3 regions of the Mycobacteroides saopaulense genome follow, and region 2 is predicted to be linked to each of the others. Evidence: predicted binding sites of a transcription regulator. Region 2 holds the regulator's gene; each other region holds the start of a gene.
What was found. Region 2 encodes LexA, which represses DNA repair genes until DNA is damaged. Its sites were predicted from a motif close to CGAACANNTGTTCG; they were not measured.
Positions count from the first base shown of each region.

Region 1: MYCSP_RS17335 (error-prone DNA polymerase) is a predicted target of LexA. The motif match lies at 2,896-2,909, and genes of this name have one in related genera.
Region 3: ruvC (crossover junction endodeoxyribonuclease RuvC) is a predicted target of LexA. The motif match lies at 3,894-3,907, and genes of this name have one in related genera.

Region 1 is NZ_CP010271.1:3,460,508-3,467,974, reverse strand. Features, by position in the region: gene MYCSP_RS17355 (hypothetical protein) at 1-390, shown strand, start outside; gene MYCSP_RS17350 (nucleotidyltransferase domain-containing protein) at 387-1,142, opposite strand; gene MYCSP_RS17345 (TetR family transcriptional regulator) at 1,139-1,735, opposite strand; gene MYCSP_RS17340 (alpha/beta hydrolase) at 1,794-2,771, opposite strand; gene MYCSP_RS17335 (error-prone DNA polymerase) at 2,923-6,204, shown strand; gene MYCSP_RS17330 (tRNA (cytidine(34)-2'-O)-methyltransferase) at 6,262-6,741, opposite strand; gene MYCSP_RS17325 (hypothetical protein) at 6,788-6,988, opposite strand; gene MYCSP_RS17320 (helix-turn-helix domain-containing protein) at 7,146-7,467, shown strand, end outside.
Region 2 is NZ_CP010271.1:2,793,025-2,800,491, reverse strand. Features, by position in the region: gene MYCSP_RS13970 (molybdopterin guanine dinucleotide-containing S/N-oxide reductase) at 1-1,455, opposite strand, end outside; gene MYCSP_RS13965 (acyl-CoA dehydrogenase family protein) at 1,566-2,720, shown strand; gene MYCSP_RS13960 (GNAT family N-acetyltransferase) at 2,727-3,260, shown strand; gene lexA (transcriptional repressor LexA) at 3,257-3,931, opposite strand; gene MYCSP_RS13950 (LysM peptidoglycan-binding domain-containing protein) at 4,160-4,663, shown strand; gene nrdR (transcriptional regulator NrdR) at 4,794-5,258, shown strand; gene MYCSP_RS13940 (PhzF family phenazine biosynthesis protein) at 5,286-5,969, opposite strand; gene MYCSP_RS13935 (alpha/beta fold hydrolase) at 6,053-7,135, opposite strand; gene MYCSP_RS13930 (proteasome assembly chaperone family protein) at 7,190-7,467, opposite strand, start outside.
Region 3 is NZ_CP010271.1:2,651,754-2,659,220, reverse strand. Features, by position in the region: gene MYCSP_RS13215 (acyl-CoA thioesterase) at 1-51, shown strand, start outside; gene pdxT (pyridoxal 5'-phosphate synthase glutaminase subunit PdxT) at 48-629, shown strand; gene MYCSP_RS13205 (hypothetical protein) at 702-1,229, opposite strand; gene MYCSP_RS13200 (YebC/PmpR family DNA-binding transcriptional regulator) at 1,309-2,064, shown strand; gene MYCSP_RS13195 (phosphatase PAP2 family protein) at 2,010-2,621, opposite strand; gene MYCSP_RS13190 (hypothetical protein) at 2,795-3,232, shown strand; gene MYCSP_RS13185 (TetR/AcrR family transcriptional regulator) at 3,229-3,804, opposite strand; gene ruvC (crossover junction endodeoxyribonuclease RuvC) at 3,927-4,484, shown strand; gene ruvA (Holliday junction branch migration protein RuvA) at 4,481-5,080, shown strand; gene ruvB (Holliday junction branch migration DNA helicase RuvB) at 5,131-6,144, shown strand; gene yajC (preprotein translocase subunit YajC) at 6,299-6,637, shown strand; gene secD (protein translocase subunit SecD) at 6,708-7,467, shown strand, end outside.

The DNA.
Region 1 (7,467 bases), 670 kb from region 2:
AACATCGGCGCCGGCGGAGCTCCGGACCGGCTGGTCGATGTGTTGGCCAACGGCCCGGTATCCCCGGCGCCACAAGGTGTGCAACGATTCGAATGGGACCCGAAGGAGCATCATTGGGCCTCGGCGTGGGCCAGGGGAGACGTGGTGTCGACGTCCATGGTGCCGGCGGTCTCCACCAGCTCGGGCGTTGTCTTCCTCAACGGCTACACCAAGGCCGACGGCTGGGAAGTCACCGGCTTGGATTGGAAGACGGGAGAAACCGTGCACCGCACCATATTCGGTCAATCAAACCTGGGTAACGGTGCTTATGCGCTGATCGAAGGCATGCCCAACGGGGATCTGCTCTTCAACAGCGTGGGCGGTCCGTTCCGCGCGAAGATCGTCGGCTAATCGCTGCTTTCACCAAGGTCGCGAACTTCGCGGACGGCTCGGATCAACGTTTCCGGGTCGGGTGACAGGCCGGCGAGAATCGTGTGCACGCCGGACAATCCGGCGCGGTCGAGCAGGCTCTTCTCGTTGGTCACCCATTCGCCGCGCGCGGCCAGCACCGCATGGGCGTACTCCAAGGCTGCCACCGCCAGCAGCCCGGCGCACTGGGCCACCCGGCCGAGCGGTGCATGGTTCTCCTGGGCGTAGTGCAGGTTCAGTGCGGCGCGTGCCGACCACACATCGGGTGCTGATTCACGAAGCGCCGCAGGATAATCCGGACACGGAAGGATGCCGTGTAGCACCTTGTTGATGGCGAGCTCGCCCACCACCAGGTAGCTGGGGATTCCCGCGAGGTGAAACATCAGCGGCTCAATGTGGAACTCGCCGCGCTCCGCGCGCACCAGTTGTTCCTTGACGTCCGCCAGGTCGCGGTAATGCACATCGACACCGCGGCCTTCGATGTGTAGCCAGGCGCCGCCGTTGAATACTCCGCTGCCCCATGCGCCGGTTTCGGAGACCTCGCCCTCCCACCCGATCTGGCGCAGGTTCTCGGGATTGAACGTGCCACGGTAGTAGATCGCCAGGTCCCAGTCGCTGTCCGGGCGGTGGGTTCCCTGTGCGCGGGAGCCGCCCAGAGTCACCGCTTCGACCGAGGGAAGCGCCGCCAGATGATCGGCGACGGAACCGAGGAATGCGGCGTCAGAGGTGGTCATCGTGCGGCGACGCCGACCAGGGCCTCGACGGTTGCGATGAGCGCGGCGCGATGAGCGGACAGCCGTTCGGGAGAGAAGGGCTCGGAGTCGGCGAGGCCGCGCAGGGCCGGAGATGCGCCCAGCCAGGCGGTGGTCAGCCCGAGGGTGAGGGCCAAAATATCGGCCGGCTCCACATCGGCCGCCGGCACGGTCTGGGCGATGGCTTCGACTTTGGCGGCGTAGGCGGCGGTCTCGGCGGGGCCTGCGAGGGGCCGTTCCAGCTGGGCCCAGGTGGCGAGTCTCAGGTGTTCGGGATGCTTGATCAGGTGGTCGAACAGGGCGCCCGCGTATCCCGGTAGATCGTCGGGAGTGAACGGAACGGCGTCCGACATTCGCTGTATGGAATGCGCGACGACGGTGTCGAACAGCGTTTCCTTGTTGGTGTAGTAGACGTACAGCAGACGCTTGTTGGCCTCCGCGGCCGCTCCGATCCGGTCGACGCGCGCCCCGGCCAGCCCGTGCTCGGCGAACTCCGCGAACGCGGCATCGAGCAGCCGCTTCTTGGTCGCGGAGGCATCGGGCGGCATGTCATGAGCGTAGAGGTAGCCCTCCACATCATTTCGGCAGCGCACCGGCCAGGGCAGCGGCTGATCCCTGCCGGTGCGCCCCCCGTCAGGCCAGGTGGCTGTTGAACCAGTCGGCGATATGGCCGACGGTGCGGTCGACGATGTCGGGCTGGTCGTAGTACTGGAAGTGGTTGGTGCCGTTCTCCCAGATGAGCTTCTTGTCGGCGGTGGGAATCGATTCGAAGTGCCGTCGTGCCGCTGCCGGGTTCATGCAGGTGTCGGAGTGGACGACCAGCGCGGGCTTGTGCAGCGCGGCGGCGCCGGGCACGGTGGTGTAGTCGAAATGGTCCAGGTCGCTCATGATGGCGTAGCGGTTTTCCCAGCCCTTGAGCGTCCAGGATCCGTACCAGCTCCACACCAACGGTCCGGGTAGCCCGGCGTCGGACCCGGCGACCGGGTCACCGAGGTCGGGGGAAACCAAGGGTGCGTAGATGACCTCGCCGGTGTCCTCATAGCGTGCCTTGGCATCGCGGGCCCGTTCAAGCCTGGCCTCCAGGAGTGCTTCCAGCTGTTCGGTGGTGGGCGCGGTTGCCGGGTCGAACGGGTTCTCGCTGACACCGGCGGCAATCATGAACAGGTCGGTTTCGCGATCGCGGTAGTAGCCGGTTACCGCTGCGACAGCCTTGATCCGGTCGTCGTACGAGGCGATGTCCAACATCTCGGGCCCGCCCTGGCAGATGCCTGCGCCGAAGACGCGCGATGCGTCGACGTCGTCGCGCGTCAGTAGGTAGTCGATGGCGGCGACGGCATCTTCGTTCTTCATCTTCGGGTTCTCGAGGCGCCGTGGGGTGCCGCCGCTCTCACCCACGGTGCGTGGGTCGAACGCCAGAGCCAGGAAGCCTTCGTCGGCCAGCCGGGTGGCGTAGTGGATCGGAGCTTGTTCCTTCTCGAACGAATAGGGGCCGAGCAGGACAACGGCAGGGAAGGGGCCGTCGCCGTGAGGGCGGTGGACGACACCGACGATGTCCTCGCCATGCGAGGGGAAGGTGACCTTTTCGGGTGTGTAGTTGCCGTGGTGTGGCATTCGCTTCTCCGGGTTCTCGGGCGAGGTGCTTGTCGCCTATCGGGCGTGTTCTGACGACACCAGCATACATAGTATGTATCTAGTTAGTTACCTTGCTGACTCAAAATTTCGCACGGCAGATAATCGAACAAATGTTCGATACACTGGCGGGGTGGGTTGGTCGCATGGTCCCCCGACATGGGCGGAAATGGAGCGGGTGCTCGATGGGCGCCTCAATCCTCATGCCCCGCCGGGCGACGGTGGGGACGGTCCGGCGTGGAGTCGAAAGCGCCTGCCCTATGAGCCACCCACTCGGGAACGCGGACGGTCGACGGTGCCCTATGCGGAGTTACACGCGCATTCGGCGTTCAGTTTTCTCGACGGTGCCAGCCTGCCGGAGGAGATGGCGCAGGAGGCCGCGCGCCTGGATCTCAGGGGGCTGGCCATCACCGACCACAACGGTTTCTACGGGGTGGTCCGTTTCGCGGAAGCCGCCAAGGAACTCGGCCTGCCTACCGTGTTCGGGGCGGAGCTATCCCTTGGCGGGCAAGGCAACACGGAGGACTCGGTACATCTGCTGGTGTTGGCGCGCGGCCAGGAGGGGTATCGGAGGTTGTCGCGACAAATGGCGGCCGCGCACCTGTCGGGCGGAACCGCCAAAGATCGAAAGGGCAAGCCGCGCTACGACCTTGATGTGCTCGCCGAGGCGGCAGGAGGGCATTGGCACGTTTTGACGGGATGCCGCAAGGGGCACGTGCGACGGGCGCTTGCCCACGGCGGGCCCGTCGCGGCCAAGCGGGCGCTGGCGGATCTGGTCGACCGATTTGGTGCCGATCGCGTCAGCGTCGAGCTCAGCAGACATGGCCACCCGGACGAGGATGAGCGCAACGCAGAGCTTGCCGTGCTGGCTCCGGGGTTCGGTCTCGGCGTCATCGCCACCACGGCAGCGCATTTCGCCACACCCGAGAGCGGCCGCCTGGCCATGGCGATGGCGGCGGTGCGGGCACGCAAGAGCCTCGATGACGCGGCGGGCTGGCTGGCTCCGATGGGAGGGGCACATCTGCGTTCCGGCGATGAGATGGCGCGGTTGTTTTCTCACTGCCCAGAGGTGGTGACGGCAGCCGCTGAGCTGGGAGAGGCGTGCGCCTTCGACCTGCGGCTCATCGCTCCGCAGTTGCCGCCGTTCGATGTTCCGCCCGGTCACACCGAGGACAGCTGGTTGCGGCACCTGGCTCTGGAAGGTGCCGCACGCCGATACGGTCCCCGGGTGGGCGCGGAGAAAGCCTACGCTCAAATCGAGCGCGAGCTGGAAATCATTGCGCAGCTGAATTTTCCGGGCTACTTCCTGGTGGTGCACGACATCACCCAGTTCTGCCGTCGCAGCGACATCCTGTGCCAGGGGCGTGGCTCCGCCGCCAACTCGGCGGTCTGCTACGCGCTCGGTGTCACCAATGTGGACCCGGTGGCCAACGGGCTGTTGTTCGAGCGGTTCTTGTCGTCGGCTCGCGATGGGCCGCCGGACATCGACATCGATATCGAATCGGACGAGCGGGAACAGGCCATCCAGTACGTCTACAACAAGTACGGCCGTGAGTACGCGGCGCAGGTGGCCAACGTGATCACCTACCGTGGGCGAATGGCCGTGCGAGACATGGCCAAAGCCCTGGGGTTCGCGCAGGGGCAACAGGACGCTTGGAGCAAGCAGCTCGGGCACTGGGGCGGTACGGCCGATGCGGCGGAGGTCGACGGCATTCCGCCGCAGGTGATCGACCTGGCTCAGCAGATCAAGAATTTTCCCCGGCACATGGGCATCCATTCGGGTGGCATGGTCATCTGTGATCGCCCGCTGGCCGATGTGGTGCCTGTCGAATGGGCGCGCAAGGAGAACCGTAGCGTGCTGCAATGGGACAAGGACGATTGCGCGGCAGTGGGTTTGGTCAAGTTCGATCTGCTCGGGCTCGGCATGCTCTCGGCACTGCACTATTGCATCGACCTGGTCCGCGAGCACAAGGGCATCGCGGTAGACCTGGCTCACATCGACCTGAAGGAGGAGGCGGTCTACGAGATGCTGGCCCGTGCCGATTCGGTGGGGGTGTTCCAGGTGGAGTCGCGCGCTCAGATGGCCACGCTGCCCCGGTTGAAGCCCAAGTGTTTCTACGACTTGGTGGTGGAGGTGGCGTTGATCCGGCCCGGGCCCATCCAGGGCGGATCGGTGCATCCATACATACGGCGGTACAACAAGATCGACAAAGACTGGAAGCACGACCATCCCTCCATGGCGGCCGCGCTGGACAAGACCCTGGGGGTGCCGCTGTTTCAGGAGCAGCTGATGCAGCTCGCGGTGGATGTGGCCGGCTTCAGTCCCGCCGAATCCGATCAGCTGCGCCGGGCCATGGGGTCCAAACGCTCACCGGAACGGATGGAGCGCCTTCGGGCCAGGTTCTACGAGGGCATGCGGGACCTGCACGGCATCACCGGTGAGCTGGCCGATCGGATCTACGAAAAGCTCTACGCCTTTGCCAATTTCGGTTTCCCGGAGAGTCACGCGCAGAGCTTCGCCTCGCTGGTGTTCTATTCGTCCTGGTTCAAGCTGCATCATCCTGCCGCGTTCTGCGCGGCCCTGCTACGCGCACAGCCCATGGGCTTCTACTCGCCGCAGTCCCTGGTGGCCGATGCGCGTCGGCACGGTGTCACCGTGCACGGCCCCGATGTGAACGCCAGCCTGTCGTATGCGACGTTGGAGAACGCAGGGCTGGAGGTGCGGATCGGCCTGGGCGCCGTTCGCCATATCGGAGACGATCTGGCGAAGGCGATTGTCGAGGAACGAAAAATGCATGGTCCCTTCGCCTCCCTGCTCGACCTGACCGGCCGCATCCAGCTGACCACGGCACAGGTCGAGGCTCTGGCCACCGGAGGGGCGCTGAGCTGCTTCGGCATGTCGCGGCGTGAGGCGCTGTGGGTGGCGGGCGCTGCGGCCGCGCAACGCCCTGATCGACTGCCCGGAGTCGGGGTGTCCTCACGGATTCCGGAACTTCCGGCGATGGGTGAGGTGACACAGGCTGCCGCCGACGTGTGGGCCACCGGGGTCACCCCCGACGCGTACCCCACCCAGTTCCTTCGGGAGCGGCTCGACGAGTTGGGTGTTGTTCCGGCCAAGGGGCTCTTCGACGTTCCGGACGGGTCGCGGGTGTTGGTGGCGGGGGCGGTCACCCACCGTCAACGACCGGCCACGGCTGCCGGGGTAACGTTCATCAACCTTGAGGATGAGACGGGCATGGTGAACGTGGTGTGCTCGGTGGGCCTGTGGGCGCGCCACCGCAAGCTGGCGGTGAGCGCGCAGGCGTTGATCATCCGCGGCCAGGTCCAGAACGCCAGCGGCGCCATTTCCGTGGTGGCCGACCAGCTGCGGCCATTGGATCTTCGGATTCGGTCCACCTCGCGGGACTTCCGTTGACCCCCTGCCGAGATGACATTGGCGCTGGTGAATTGCGGGTAGCGACCAGCATGGATGTCATCTCGGCGGCGTGGAAACCGCCTGCCCTGCGAATCCGTGCTGACGCCAAGCCTCGTACGCCGCGATGGCCGCGGCATTGGACAGGTTGAGTGATCTACGCCCGGGCAGCAGCGGGATGCGTACCTTCTCGGTGACGTGTGGATCGGCCAGGACCTCGGGGTCCAGGCCGGTGGGCTCGGGACCGAACAGCAGCACATCGCCCGGCTGATAGGCGATATCGGTGTAGCTGACGTCGGCATGCGCGGTGAAGGCATACACCCGCTGTGGTCTCAGTGATTCCCAAGCAGCGGAAAGACTCTCGTGGACCGTCACCGACGCCATGTCGTGATAGTCCAGGCCGGCGCGCCGGACCTTGGCCTCCGACAGATCGAACAGCGGCTGCACCAGATGCAGCTCGCACCCGGTGCCCGCCACCATCCGGATCGCGTTCCCGGTGTTGGGAGCGATCCGTGGCTCATGGAATATCACGCGAAACACCCCACTATCTTGCGGCAAGGCGTGCAGTGTTCGACGCGACGGGGTGCTACAGCTTGTATCGGAAGTACCCCATGGCAAGAAACAACACCACGAAGACTCCAAGCCCCAATCCTGCGACCACGCTCTTGAGGGCTAGTGAGATACATACGATGGCGACTAGCGGGGCGACCGCCCAATAGAGCCATTTCTGGAGAACGCTCTCGCGTGGTTCTGCGAATATGCAGATGCCTCCGCTCACCGCCGCCATCAAGGCCACATAGAACTCGGGATCCGGCGCCCTCACGTCCGACACTCTATGTTGAGGCAGGTTCTGAGTAGCTCGATCCCATTCGGAGGGAAGGGATGTCCGACTCGGAACACAGATCACGGTTTCCCTGCCCCTGCGGTTGGGGCACGATGGAGCCATGGGCAGCCCGGTGACATACCAGTGCGGGGCTGCCGGTGATGTGGGGTGGGAGTCGGTGACCCGATCGGTCGACGCCACACTGGCCGGGATTGTGCACGAATACACCGAGTTCCGCGAGTACTCCGACAAACCCGTCGACCGTCGCGAGGTTGCCGGTGTCGACCCGGTGCTCATTATCGAGTTCGGCGATCCGCTGCTGGTCACCGATGCCGCGGACACGCAGTCTCCGCGGATGTGGCAGTCATTCGGTGCCGGTGCGTGTCAGGGGCCCACTGCTACCTTGCATTCGGGAATGCAACACTGCCTTGAAGTGCGGTTGA
Region 2 (7,467 bases):
GCGGCTGCCGGAGAAGTCGTCGCGTTCGAGGCTGGTGGTGGACGGCACCACGATGTCGGCGTGCTTGGCCATCGCCGTCCAGACCGGATCGTGCACCACGACGGTGTCGACACGCGCCAGGCCGCGACGCAGCCGGGGCAGGTTCTGGTGGTGGTGAAAGGGATTCCCGCCCGCCCAATAGACGCACTTGATGTCGGGCAGGGTGAGCGTTTGACCGTTGTAGGCCAGCGTCTCGCCCGGGCGCAGCAGCAGCTCGCTGATGGCAGCCACCGGGATGAACGTCTCGACGGGGTTGGGGCCCTGCGGGAAGGTCGGCAGCCGGCAGCTGACGGGGGCCAGCCCGGGCTCGTTCATCGAGCCATAGCCATGGCCGAAACCGCCTCCGGGAAGCCCGATCTGACCGAGCATCGCGGCCAAGGTGAGTCCCATCCAGGGTGCCTGCTCACCATGGCGCACCCGCTGTAGGGACCAGCTGACCGTCACCAGCGTGCGTCCCGCCGCCATCCGGCGCGCCAAGGTACGCAGCTCGGCCGCGTCCAGGCCACTGATGTGTGCCGCCCACTCCGGGCTCTTGGGTACGCCGTCGTCGACGCCCAGTAGATAGCGTTCAAACCGCTCGTAGCCGGTGCAGTAGCTGCTCAAGAAGGTCAGATCTGCGAGCCCCTCCACGGCCAGCACATGTGCCAGCGCGAGCATGATCGCGACGTCGGTCCCGGGAACCGGGGCGTGCCATTCGCAGTCGCCATCGATGTCATCGCGTAGCGGGCTGAACGAGACGATGCGCCCACCCCGGTCGCGAAACCTGTTGAGGGCATCGCGTGCCGGGTGTGCGGTGGTGCCCCCATGGTTGACGCCCGTGTTCTTCAGCGCGATTCCACCGAACGACACCAGCAGATCGGTGTTCTCGACGATGACGTCCCAGGAGGTCGACCTCTTGAACAGTCCGTCGTGAGTTCCGATGACATGCGGCATGATGACCCCGGTCGCGCCCAGGCTGTAGGAGTGACGTGAAAAGGTGTAGCCACCAAGTAATTTCAGAAATCGGTGCACCTGGCTCTGGGCGTGGTGAAAGCGCCCTGCGCTGGCCCAGCCGTACGAGCCGCCATAGATGGCCGTATTGCCGTAGGTGTCGACGATGCGTCGCAGTTCATCGGCCAGCAGTTCGGTGAGCTCGTCCCAGGACACCTCCACGTACTCGTCCGAGCCGCGGGCGGTGCTGGGGCCGGGCCCGTCGCGCAACCATCCGCGGCGGACTGATGGCCCGGTTACCCGGGCTTGGTGCCGGATCGAGCCGGGGATGTTCTGCAGCAGTGGGGAAGGGTCCTGATCGGTCGCGAGGGGTGTGACGCCGACCACTTCTCCGTCGTGAACCTCGGGAGTGAAGGCACCCCAGTGGGTGTGCGAAAGTCGCGATGAACCGCGTGCGTGAAGAGCAGAAAACGCAGGCCTGGTCATCCAAATGACTCTAGGCTTTCTGTCCGTCGAAACCAGGTAGGCGAGTACCGACCGACCAGTGGGTTGGTATACATTCTGCCAAGTACGTAAATCCAAACCGGAAGGTGATCATGGCCGGCGCCGTTAAGTTCAAACGCACCATTTTCGAACCCGAGCACGAACTGTTCCGCGAGTCGTTCAAGACCTTCCTGGATCGGCATGCCGAGCCGTACAAGGAGGAGTGGGAGAAGAACAAGATCGTCGACCGCGCACTCTGGGTCGAGGCTGGCAAACAGGGCTTCCTGGGCACCGATATGCCCGAGGAGTTCGGCGGCGGTGGTCTTATCGATTTCCGCTACAACACGATCATCACCGAAGAGGTGACCAAGGGACGCCACACCGGCGTCGGATTCAGCCTGCACAACGATGTCGCCGGCCCGTACTTCCGGGACCTGGCCAACGACGAGCAGAAGGCCCGCTGGTTCCCCGGCTTCTGTTCCGGTGAGCTGATTTCGGCCATCGCCATGACCGAGCCCGGCACCGGCAGCGACCTGCAGGGCATCAAGACCCGCGCTGTCAAGGACGGCGATCATTACATTCTCAATGGCTCAAAGACCTTTATCACCAACGGCATCAACGCCGACCTGGTGATCGTGGTTGCGCAGACCGACCCGGAAAAGGGCGCGCTGGGCTTCTCGCTCATCGTCGTGGAACGCGGCATGGAGGGCTTCGAGCGCGGCCGCAAGCTCGACAAGGTCGGCCTGGATGCTCAGGACACCGCCGAGCTGTCGTTCACCGACGTCCGGGTGCCCGCGGCCAACCTGCTGGGCGAAGAGGGCCAGGGCTTCATCTACCTGATGAAGAACCTGCCGCAGGAGCGCATGTCGATCGCCGTCATGGCTGCCGCCGCGATGGAGTCGGTGCTCGAGGAGACCATCGCGTACACGACCGAGCGCAAGGCATTCGGCAAGCCCATCAAGAGCTTCCAGAACAGCCGATTCCTGCTCGCCGAGCTCGCGACCGACGCGACGATCATCCGGGTCATGGTCGACGAGTTCATCTCGCTGCTCAACAAGGAAGAGCTGAGCGTCGAGCAGGCCGCGATGGCCAAGTGGTACAGCACGGAGAAGCAGGTCCACCTGATCGACCGCTGCCTGCAGCTGCACGGCGGTTACGGCTTCATGCGCGAGTACCCGGTTGCCCGGGCGTACATGGACTCCCGTATCCAGACCATCTACGGCGGAACCACCGAGATCATGAAGGAGATCATCGGGCGTTCGCTCTGATCGTCGGTGCATATTCGTGACGCGACGGCCGCCGATGCGGCCGCGTGCGCGGCGATCTACGCGCCGTATGTGACCGATACTGCCATCTCGTTCGAGGAGGTGCCGCCGTCGGATGTCGTTCTTGCCGAACGCATCCAGACGGCGGCCCACCGGCATGCCTGGCTTGTCGCCGAGGACGGCGCGGAGATACTCGGATACGCCTATGCGGTGCCGTGGAAGTCACGGATCGCCTACCAGTGGGCGTGCGAAGTCAGCGTCTACGTCGACGGTGCGCGTCGACAGCGCGGGGCAGGACGGCAGTTGTACGCGGCATTGCTGGACCGGCTGCGCGATCTGGGTTACCGCACGGTGTTGGCCGTCGTCGTAGTACCCAACGCCGCGAGTGAAAAACTACACCGGTCAATGGGATTCGAGCAGGTCGCGCTCTACCGGCGGATCGGCTACAAGCTGGGCAGCTGGCATGATGTGGCGCATTTGCAGCTGTTCTTGACGTCCTCGGACGACGATTCTGTCCCCGGGCGACCGCCCGGGGCGGCCTAAACCTTGCGAATGACGGTGACGACCTTGCCGAGGATGGCGGCGTTGTTGCCGGGGATCGGCTCGAACAGCGGGTTGTGCGGCATCAGCCAGACCTGACCCGCCGTTCGTTTGAATGTCTTGACGGTGGCTTCGCCGTCGATCATCGCCGCCACGATATCGCCGTTGTCTGCGACGTTCTGCTGGCGGACCACCACCCAGTCGCCATCGCAGATCGCGGCGTCCACCATCGATTCGCCGACCACCCTGAGCAGGAACAACGATCCCTCGCCGACGAGTTCGCGGGGGAGTGGGAACACATCCTCGACGGCCTCTTCGGCCAGGATGGGGCCACCTGCGGCGATGCGCCCCAGGACGGGCACGAACGTGGGCTCCGGCAGATCGCCCGAGCCGATCACATCGGTGGTGGCCGACTGGCCGTGGGATTCGTCGAGTCCTCGAACATCAACGGCGCGTGGACGATTCGGATCGCGCCGCAGGAAGCCCTTCTGTTCGAGAGTGCGTAGTTGATGGGCGACCGATGAGGTGGAGGTGAGCCCGACGGCGTCTCCGATTTCGCGGATGCTCGGGGGGTAGCCCCGTTCATTCACCGATGCGCGGATGACCTCCAGGATGGTCCGCTGGCGCTCGGTCAGTGAACCGGTGGCGGCTCCCTTGCTGGGTGTATCGCTCATGCGCCCGAATCTAGACCTGTCGACGGTATTTATCAAACATGTGTTCGATGCGTGTCGCGAAATGTCGCGGATGAGCCTGCTGAATACCGCATCACCGCTGGTCGGAGCCACTTGTCGGTGTCGGATGCTACAAATCGATCACATGTTCGGACATCGAACACATGATCGAGTACATTCGAACACAAGAGCGAACGGGCCAACCGATCGACAGACAGGAAGGGCATGCAGATGGGCACCAATGTTCTCACCACGTCACGCAGTTCCCACGCCGGCGACTACGCGCCACGCGCATACGCCCCGCAGCCACGCGCATACAGCGCGGAGTATCCGCTGACCCAGCGCCGGGCGCTGCCGGTGCGCACCGTCGCCTATCGGAGGCCGGCCGGCCGTCCGGTGGCCTACCGGGGCACCGGAGTTCGCGTCTCGACGGCGGTGCACGGTCGTCGCCCGGTGAGCCTGAAGGCCACCGTCATCGTCGCGGTGGGTGCCGCGGTCGCCACGATGTGGCTGCTCATGCTCGGCCAGGTCAGTGCTGCCGGGCTGGGCGGACCTGGTGTGCCCGATCGCGTGGCGGTGGTCCAGGTCGCTCCCGGAGAGACGTTGGCGGACGTCGCCTCGCGTGTCGCGCCGGACGCACCGCGCTCGGCGGTCGTGTCCAAGATCCGTGAACTCAATGAACTCGACTCGGCGACAGTGCAAGCCGGTCAGACGTTGGTTTCCCCGGTCGGCTGATCGGCGCACGGACGTGACCTTCGAACGTGCGGGAGCACGGGTATCCTCGACACCGGTCTGGGCGCGTTGCGCCGTGCGGCAGCCCACCCGGACCAATGACATCGAGTCCAGAACCGGCGAAGGAGCAGTAATGCACTGTCCGTTCTGCCGTCATCCAGACTCGCGCGTTGTCGATTCTCGTGAGGCTGACGAGGGTCAGGCGATACGCCGTCGGCGATCCTGCCCGGAGTGTGGCCGTCGTTTCACCACCGTGGAGACCGCTGTGTTGGCCGTTGTCAAGCGCAGCGGCGTCACCGAACCATTCAGTCGCGACAAGGTCATCAAGGGTGTGCGGCGGGCCTGTCAGGGCCGCGACGTCGACGATGACGCGCTGAATCTGCTCGCCCAACAGGTCGAAGACGCCGTCCGTGCGGCGGGATCCCCGGAGATTCCCAGCAATGAGGTGGGCCTGGCGATTCTCGGCCCGCTACGTGACCTGGATGAGGTCGCCTACCTGCGTTTCGCGTCGGTGTACCGCGGGTTCAGCTCCGCGGAGGACTTCGAACGCGAGATCGCCGCACTGAGAGCCCACCGGGACGCACCTACGCCGTCCTGACCTGTGCGGCGGCACCTGACTGGGGTGCTAGTCCAGCGTGAGCGACTGATCGGCCACGACATGGCCCCCGATCGTCACCCAGCCCTCGGCGCTCCATTGCGTGACAATTTGCGATCCCTTGCCCTGATTGATGATCAGATCCCGGCTCAACAAGTCGGTCATACGTGCCGCCACGGACCCGGTCGCTTCGTCCTCGCTGACACCCAGATCGGACGCGAAGACCCGCGATCGCACCAGGTTCGCATTGCGGTCTTGCCAAGCCCACACGCAATGCAGCAGTTCGTCCGCGTAGTCGGCAGGGTCGGCCGCCTCCACATCGGCGGGGGAGTCTGCCTCGTGGAAATCGGTTTCGGGAGCCCAATCGGATCGGGCGCGTATCCAGGTGCGGTCGTCGTAGCTCACTTGGAGCACACCGGCCGGGACCTGGAGGGTATTGACCGGCGTCCCGCGTTCGCGAAGCCACCAGGCCAGCCCCACCGTCGGATGCCCGGCGAAGGGGAGTTCGGCGGCGGGAGTGAAAATCCGAAGATGCGCCGTATTGGATCCTTCGGCAGGCAGATCCACGAACACGGTTTCGCTGAAACCTAACCGGGTGGCAATCTCCTGGCGGTCCGCCGGGGCGACGTCGGCGGCGTCGACTATCCCCAGGGGATTGCCGAAGTTGCCTGTCTCGTCGGTGAATACGCGAACAACCGCGACATCAACGCTCATTCCTCGACTCTACGTCGCGTCCGCATTGTGCACTCAGGTACCCGGGAGCTGCGCAAATCTTCGACCGCTCTTGCGCTCTCGGGTCAGGTGGCGCTGCGTTCGTCCGTACCCATGGCATCGAGTACCGCCATGCGAGTACGGGCGGCCCCGCTGATGGCATGTTCGGTGACACCGGTGCGCAGCAGTCGGCGCAGTTCGTCCTCGTTGTACTCGGCGGGATCGGTCGAGGCGATGAATTGGCGAACAACGCCGATGAATCGCTCGGGGTCGTCATGGAACGGGAAATGCCCGGACCGGTCGAAGATCTCCAGCGTTGCACCGGGCATCGCGGCATGGGCGAGGTGGCCGTGGCTGACCGGGATGACCAGGTCATCGCTACCCCAAATCAACTGCACGGGAACAGATTCGGTCAGATAACATCGGTCGAGCATGGTGACCACCTGCCCGCGCCAATCCACCACGGCGCGCAATGTCCGGGTGAACGCGGCCGACGCCTTGGGCTCGGGTAGGTCGGCGAGAACCCGCAGCACATCGGGGATATCGCGCGCCATTCCCGCCCGTCCGAATGTTGCGCGCGCTACCGCGCCGCCCAAGCGGATCATGGGCATGGCCAGCGGTAGCCGCAACAGCCCGAGTGTGTCACCGATGAAGGGCAATGACGCACAACGCAATACGATGTTGACGTCCTTGGTCACCCCGCCCGGTGCCACCAGGATGAGTCGTTCGACCAGGTGGGGGAACTGGTAGGTGAATTGCATCGCGACGCCGCCGCCCAGCGAATGCCCGACGACGGTGACCTTCTCGATGTCCAGCACCGCCAGCAGGTCTCGCATGCCGTTGGCGTAGGCCGCCACCGAGTAGTCGGCGCGGGGCTTGTCCGACTGACCGTGTCCCAGCAGGTCCGGGGCGATCACGGTGAAATGTTCGGCGAGCTGCGCGTGCACGCTGTCCCACGTTGCGGAGTTGTCGCCGATTCCGTGGATGAGCAGCAGGGCAGGCCCCGATCCGGCGATCCGGAACGCACGCCGGTAGCCGTGGATGGTGCGGAACTCCATCCGCGGACGGGTCGGTACCTCGGCGGCGGATTCGGTGTCGTCGCCGTCCACGAGTTCGTCGACGCGCTCCGTATCCGGCACCGGACGCAGGAGGCGCGGCGGAGGATTCATGTCAAGTATTTTGACCCTTCGCCGCAAATTTGGCGCGGCGAGCGCATAACCGGGCTAAAGAATGGGCCCTTCCGGCGATGGCCCTGACGGGTCCTCGCCGAACTTGGCCTGTTCAGCGAGGAATCGCTCGAACTCCCCGGCCAACTCATCACCGCTGGGTAGTTCCTCGTCCCGTGCCAGCAATGAACGGTTCTCCTGGGCCGCGACAAAGGCGTCGTACTGGCGTTCCAGCGCGTGGACCACCTGGGCAACTTCCTCGCTGCCCTCTACCTGCTCATTGATCTGATTGCGCACCTTGGCGGCGGCCTCGGTGAGCTCCTGCAGGGGAAGAT
Region 3 (7,467 bases), 140 kb from region 2:
TACGAGCGCAACCCGCACGAGGCCTCGATCGCCAAGGGGAACATGGCGTGAGTCCGCTGGTCGGCGTGCTGGCATTGCAGGGTGATGTCAGGGAACATGTTGCGGCTCTGAAAGATTCGGGTGCCGAGGCGCTGGGAGTGCGCCGCCCCGAGGAACTCGGCAAGGTTGACGGGTTGATCATCCCCGGTGGGGAGTCGACCACGATGAGCAATCTGCTGCGCGTGTTCGAACTCCTGGACCCGCTGACCGAGCGCCTGCGAGACGGCCTGCCGGTCTACGGTTCGTGCGCCGGCATGATCCTGCTCGCCTCGGAGATCCTGGACACCCGACCGGATGCGGTGGCACTCGGCGCCATCGATATGACCGTGCGGCGCAATGCCTTCGGGCGCCAGGTGGACTCCTTCGAGGGCGACCTGGACTTCGCTGGGCTGCACGGACAGATGCACGCGGTGTTCATCAGGGCGCCGTGGGTGGAACGGGTCGGCGACGATGTCGAGGTGCTGGCCAGCGCGCAGGGGCATCCCGTCGCGGTTCGGCAGGGCAGCGCGCTGGCCACGGCATTTCACCCCGAGGTGACCGGTGACCGCCGGGTGCACGAGCTCTTCGTCGACATGGTGCGCGGGGCCTGACGCCGAGCGCATACCAGGCGCAGCGATTCTGCTCGATTCACCTGCGTGCGGTATGCGCTCGCGGTGGCTCACTCACCAGCGCAGCATGGGCATCGGGCGTGACGGGTGCTTGAGCGTCCACTTGCCGGCGGTACGCAACAAAAATCCGTGAAAACCGCCGTAGGGCAGTGCCTCCACCACCTCGCGCACGTCGGCTCGTTCCAGTCCGGTCCAGGCGTACAGGCCGCGGAAGGCGTCGATCCGATCACCCAGCCGGAAGGTCTCGACCCACAGGTCGTCGGACGACCTGAGCTTGTGGTGGTCGGCCACCATCGCCTTGAGGCGAGCGACGTCGGTGATGCCGAACTCCGGCGCCAGCTGTTCGGCCAGATCGACCGAAGGGTCCAGATAGTCCCAGGTACCGGCGGTCCAGATGCCGATGTCGTGTGTCGCCCACGCCAGGGCGATCTCCGGCGGCGCCTGGGTCATGCCGAGAAGGCGCAACTGGTAGTTCATGCCGCGATACAGGTGGTTGCGGTAATCGGTGAGGCTGTCGCCGACAGTCGACGCGTATCGGTCCAGCACCGCGTCGACGATCGGGTCTTCCACCAGGACAGTCATGTGATTCACCCTAGGTGCGCGAGTACACTCGGGCAGCGCAGAAGTGCGACAGAACCTAGAGAAAGTAGTACAGGGGTACATGAGCGGCCATTCCAAGTGGGCCACCACCAAGCACCAGAAGGCCGTCAAAGACGCGCGCCGTGGCAAAGAGTTCGCCAAGCTGATCAAGAACATCGAGGTCGCCGCGCGGACCGGCGGTGGCGATCCGGCCGGCAACCCGACGCTCTACGACGCCATTCAGAAGGCCAAGAAAACCTCGGTGCCCAACGACAACATCGAGCGGGCCCGCAAGCGCGGTGCCGGCGAGGAAGCCGGTGGAGCCGACTGGCAGACCATCATGTACGAGGGCTACGGCCCCAACGGCGTCGCGGTGCTCATCGAGTGCCTCAGTGACAACCGCAACCGCGCTGCCGGTGAGGTTCGGGTCGCGATGACCCGCAACGGTGGCAGCATGGCCGACCCGGGTTCGGTCTCGTACCTGTTCTCCCGCAAGGGCGTTGTGACGCTGGAGAAGAACGGTCTGTCCGAGGACGACGTGCTCACGGCCGTGCTGGAGGCGGGCGCCGAGGAGGTCAACGACCTGGGTGAGACCTTCGAAGTCATTTCCGAGCCCACTGACTTGATCGCGGTCCGTCAGTCACTGCAGGATGCCGGGATCGACTACGAGTCGGCGGAGGCCAGCTTCCAGCCGTCGATGAGCGTGCCCGTCGACGTCGACACCGCCCGCAAGGTGTTCAAGCTGGTCGACGCGCTGGAAGACAGCGACGACGTGCAGAACGTCTACACCAACGTGGATTTGTCCGACGAGGTACTCGCCGCGCTCGACGAAGACTGACCCGCGGCCCAGAACGCCAGGGTCACCACCGCGGTGGTGACCAGCACGGCGCCGATGGTGTCGGTGACGTAGTGATACCCGCAGGCGACCTGCCCGAGCAGTCCGAGTGTGCTGATAATGCCGGCGGCGATGTAGGCCCATAGGGCTCCGCCGGCGACCAGGACCAGCATCCCCATGACCGCCACTACGAAGGTGGTGTGCCCGCTGGGGTAGGCGAGGTAGCCGCCCTTTTCGCGGCCGACCAGCATCTTGGTGGCCTGGGTGGTCCAGTTCGCCACGAACGGGCAGACGAGCACCACCGCCGCGACTCGCCACCGCCGCCGGTACAACTCGAAACCGACGCACACCGCGAGCACCGGAACCAGGAACACCCAGTCGGTGAAGAACAGCAGCCAGCGTGGCTGTACCCCGAATACGTGCTGGGTGGCATCGAAGAACCACACGTCAAATGGGGTCGAACCCTTTCCGACGGAGAATCCGAGCAGCAGCATCGCCATCACGCCGAGGGGCGGCCACCACTGAATCATTTTCTCGCTAGGCAGTTTTCCGGCAGACACCCCGACGACAGTAATCGGCGGGGGACGCCGACCCCGAATCGTGCCGGCTGCCGGGAATCAAACGTCACCGGGCGGCGTTACTGTGATGTCAACGACTGTTGGTCAACATCTGTTGACAGCGCATGTCAGGCAGGCGTACATCTAAGACATCGAAAAGTGAGGGGAGGCCCGTCATGGCCACACAAACAGTCGCTCCCGCGCCTGAATCGACAACCCTGTGGCGCGCCGCGCGCGCCGTTCTCGCACTGCCGTTCGCCGTCGCGGTCGTGGCTCCGCTGATCATCCTCTATGGCGTGGGTATCGGGGTGCCCTCGTGGATGTCGGATCAGATGTCGATGACGGCGACGGTGGTCGGAACCCTGCTGATCGCTGCCGGCTCATTCCTGGTGACCCGCACCGTCGTGCAGTTCGATCGGCTGGGCAGCCGGCATGTGCGCAGTCCGATGATCACCGGGGTCATCGCCATCCTGCTGGGCGAGGCGTTCGCCGTGAACTCCGTGGGTCTGCTGATCTGGACCGCGGTGTTTGCCGCCGTGAGCGCCATCTACTTCTCGCTCGTCGACGAGCGAGGAGCCCTGAAGGTTCGCGACTCCGCGGGACGCGCGAGCTAGGAAGCGCCGCAGTCATCCGTCGAGCAATCCAGGTAGTACTGGATCGTCGGGGCGACCAATTCGATGATCTGTTCGTGCGTCATATCGGGCACGTGCCCGAGCTGGATGACGTACCGGCACATGGCCAGGCCGATCATCTGAGTACTAATCAGCGTCGCCCGCTCGAGCGCGCGGTCTGCCGTCAACGATTCGATAACCGGCACCATCTGGCTGCTGAAGATCTCGGCCATGCGTGCGCGTGCCGACTCCTGTGACACCGTCGCCCGCAGCAGGGCGACCATGGTGTCGTCGGCCTCCCATTTCTCCAGGAAGTGCTCGACGAGAGCGGCCCCCAGCTGCGATCGCGGAATCTCGGTGAGGTTCTCGGGCAGTTGGATGTCGAAGTTGGCGGCGGCCGCGAACAGCTTGCCCTTGTTGCCGTAATAGCGCATCACCAGTGACGGGTCGATGCCCGCGGTTGCCGCGATCGCCCGGATGGTCGCCTTCTCGTATCCGACGCCCGCGAAGTGCTCCTGGGCGGCCTCGAGGATGGCCGCGCGAGTGGCGTCCGATCGCCGAGGTTCGAGAGACATGCGCTGAGCTTAGGCCAACGCATGTTGACATTTTCCAGAGCCCTCGCGTGTTGCTGTGCCGAATGGGCAGAACCCCTCGATATGCTGATCGAACAATTGTTCTACGGCGAGAGGGCTGGCACGTGCGGGTGATGGGAGTCGACCCGGGTCTTACCCGGTGTGGTCTGTCCATGGTCGAGGCGTCTTCGGGTCGTAGGGTTGTCGCCCTGGATGTCGACGTTGTGCGTACCCCCGCCAATCAGCCTCTGCCACAACGGCTTCTGGCGATCAGCGAGGTCGTCGAGCATTGGATGGACACGCACCGCCCGGATGTGATCGCCATCGAGCGCGTCTTCGCGCAGCAGAACGTCTCCACGGTGATGGGCACCGCCCAGGCCGGTGGCGTGATCGCGCTGTCCGCGGCCAAACGCGGGATCGAGGTCTATTTCCACACCCCCTCGGAGGTCAAGGCGGCCGTCACCGGGAACGGCCGGGCGGATAAATCCCAGGTCACCGCGATGGTCACCCGCATCCTGAACCTGCAGACGGCGCCGAAGCCCGCGGATGCCGCCGACGCGTTGGCCCTGGCAATCTGTCACTGCTGGCGCGCGCCCATGCTGGCCAGAATGGCCAAGGCGGAGGCCGCGGCGGAGAAACAACGGAAGGCCTTCGCGGCCCGGATGAAGGCGGTGGCCCGGTGATTGCTTCGGTAAATGGCGAGGTCATCGACATCGCGCTCGACCATGTGGTGATCGAGGCCGCCGGCGTCGGCTATCGCGTCAACGCCACCCCGGCGACGCTGTCGACGCTGCGTCGTGGCACCCCGGTGCGGCTGATCACGGCGATGATCGTCCGCGAGGACTCGATGACGTTGTACGGCTTCACCGACACCGATGCCCGTGACCTGTTCCTGACGCTGCTCGGGGTGTCCGGAGTGGGGCCGAAGATCGCGATGGCCACACTCGCGGTCTACGACGCGTCGACCCTGCGTCAGGCGCTGGCCGACGGCGACGTCGCCGCGCTGACTCGGGTGCCCGGCATCGGCAAGCGGGGTGCCGAGCGCATGGTGCTGGAGCTGCGGGAGAAGGTGGCAGCGGCCCCCAGCGGGTCCACCGAATTGGGGCGCGGCACCGCGTCGCTGGTGCGCACGCAGGTCGTCGAGGCACTCATCGGCCTCGGTTTTGCCGCCAAGCAAGCCGAGCAGGCCACCGATACCGTGCTGGCCCAAGACAACTCCGATGAAGACACTTCGACCGTGCTGCGATCGGCGCTGACTCTGCTGGGTAAGACGCGATGAGTCGATTCGACGAACTGGACGGCGCCGAGGACGACTTCGAGAGCGCCGAGATGTCCGGCGCGCTCACCGTGGGCGAGAACGACATCGACGCGGGGCTACGCCCCAAGTCGCTCCGGGAGTTCATCGGTCAGCCGAGGGTGCGCGAGCAGCTGGACCTGGTGCTGTCGGGTGCCAAGAATCGTGGCGGCACGCCCGACCACATCTTGCTGTCCGGACCGCCCGGGCTGGGAAAAACCTCGCTGGCCATGATCATCGCCGCCGAGCTCGGATCGTCGCTGCGGGTGACTTCCGGGCCGGCGCTGGAACGCGCGGGCGACCTGGCCGCCATGCTGAGCAACCTCGTCGAACACGATGTGCTCTTCATCGACGAGATCCATCGGATCGCCCGGCCAGCCGAGGAAATGCTGTACCTGGCCATGGAGGACTTCCGGGTCGACATCGTGGTGGGCAAGGGGCCCGGTGCGACGTCCATTCCACTGGAAGTGGCTCCGTTCACGCTGGTGGGTGCGACCACGCGCTCGGGCTCGCTGACCGGTCCGCTGCGCGACCGGTTCGGGTTCACGGCACATATGGACTTCTACGAACCCGACGAGCTGGAACTCGTGCTGGCCCGTTCGGCGGGGATCCTCGGCATCGAGTTGGGGGCCGACGCCGGCACGGAGATCGCTCGGCGGTCCCGGGGCACCCCGCGTATCGCCAACCGATTGCTACGGCGTGTCCGTGACTATGCCGAGGTGCGTGCGGACGGGGTGATCACCGTGGACGTCGCCAAATCGGCCTTGGAGGTGTACGACGTCGACGAGCTGGGCCTGGATCGTCTGGACCGGGCGGTGCTTTCGGCGTTGACGCGTAGTTTCGGCGGCGGTCCGGTGGGCCTGTCGACGCTGGCAGTGGCGGTCGGGGAGGAGTCGACCACCGTCGAAGAGGTGTGCGAGCCGTTTCTGGTGCGTGCCGGGATGCTGGCCCGTACTCCGCGCGGACGTGTGGCGACGCCGCTGGCGTGGACGCACCTGGGCTTGACCCCGCCGCCACACGTCCTGGGGCAAGTCGGGCTGTTCGACTGACAGACACCCGCATATGCGGAGGCCCGGGGTTCGCGTCGATTACACAGAGTCAGATGGCACACTGGTGACTTGTCGCGTGCTCGTTTCACGCCGACCCTGCCTGCCTTGACCTGGACCCAACGGAAACCCAACGGAAAGAACCCCGAAAGCCGCCATGGAATCGATCATCGTCTTCTTGCCGCTCATCCTCGTGATGGGCGCATTCCTCTTCTTCGCCAACCGGCGGCAGCGCAAGGCTCTCGACGCCACCATCGAGCTGCACGAGTCCCTGGCGATCGGCGACCGGGTACACACCACGTCCGGCCTGCAGGGCACCATCACCGCCGTCACCGACGACACCGTGGATCTGGAGATCGCACCCGGCGTCGTGACCCGCTGGATGAAGCTTGCCGTCCGCGACAAGATCGTCGACGAGGTTGAAGACAGCGCGGCCGCCGACGACGGCACGGTTCGCGATGTCGAGAGCAGCGGGGTCGAGCTGACCAAGGAGTAGCGGCTTTCGCCTTTGCTCACATCGCTGAAAGCCCCCCGACCCGCCCTCGACAAGCAAGGAGACCGGACACGTGGCCTCGCCATCGGCCCCTGTGCACCCCATGCGCTACCTGGCTGCCTTCCTGGTGCTGCTCATCGGCGCCTACCTGCTGGTTTTTCTGACCGGCGACAAGCAGCCCAAACCCAAGCTCGGCATCGACCTGCAGGGCGGAACCCGCGTCACCCTGACGGCGCGCACCCCTGACGGTTCCAAGCCGACCAAGGAAGCGTTGACGCAGGCGCAGCAGATCATCAACGCGCGCGTCAACGGACTCGGTGTCTCCGGATCCGAGGTCATCATCGACGGCGACAACCTCGTCATCACGGTCCCCGGCAACGACGGCAGTGAGGCCCGCAACCTGGGCCAGACCGCCAAGCTCTACATTCGGCCCGTTGTGCAGGCCGTACCGGCGCAGCCCAAGGAAACACCGGAGCCCGGCGCGCCGCAGGGCGGTCAGCCCGCGGGCGGGCAAGAGGTGACACCGCCGGAGCCGGGTGCGGGCAAGCCTGCGCCCGCCGCGCCGTCCCCGAAGCCGCAGCCGCGGCCGTACCCCGCGCAAACCACCACACCTGTGCCGCCGCCACCTGCTCCGGCGACCAAGCCGGCGACGCCGAATGCCACGACGGCTCCGGCTCCTCCCACCGATCTGCCGCCCAAGCCGGGCAGCGGTGAGGAACGCAAGCAGCTGATCGACTTCGAGAAGCAGATCAGGCAGAGCGAGGACCCGCGGATTCAGATGCTGGCGCTGCAGGTTCAGGCCTCGCGCTGCTACGACTCCGACGATCCGCTCG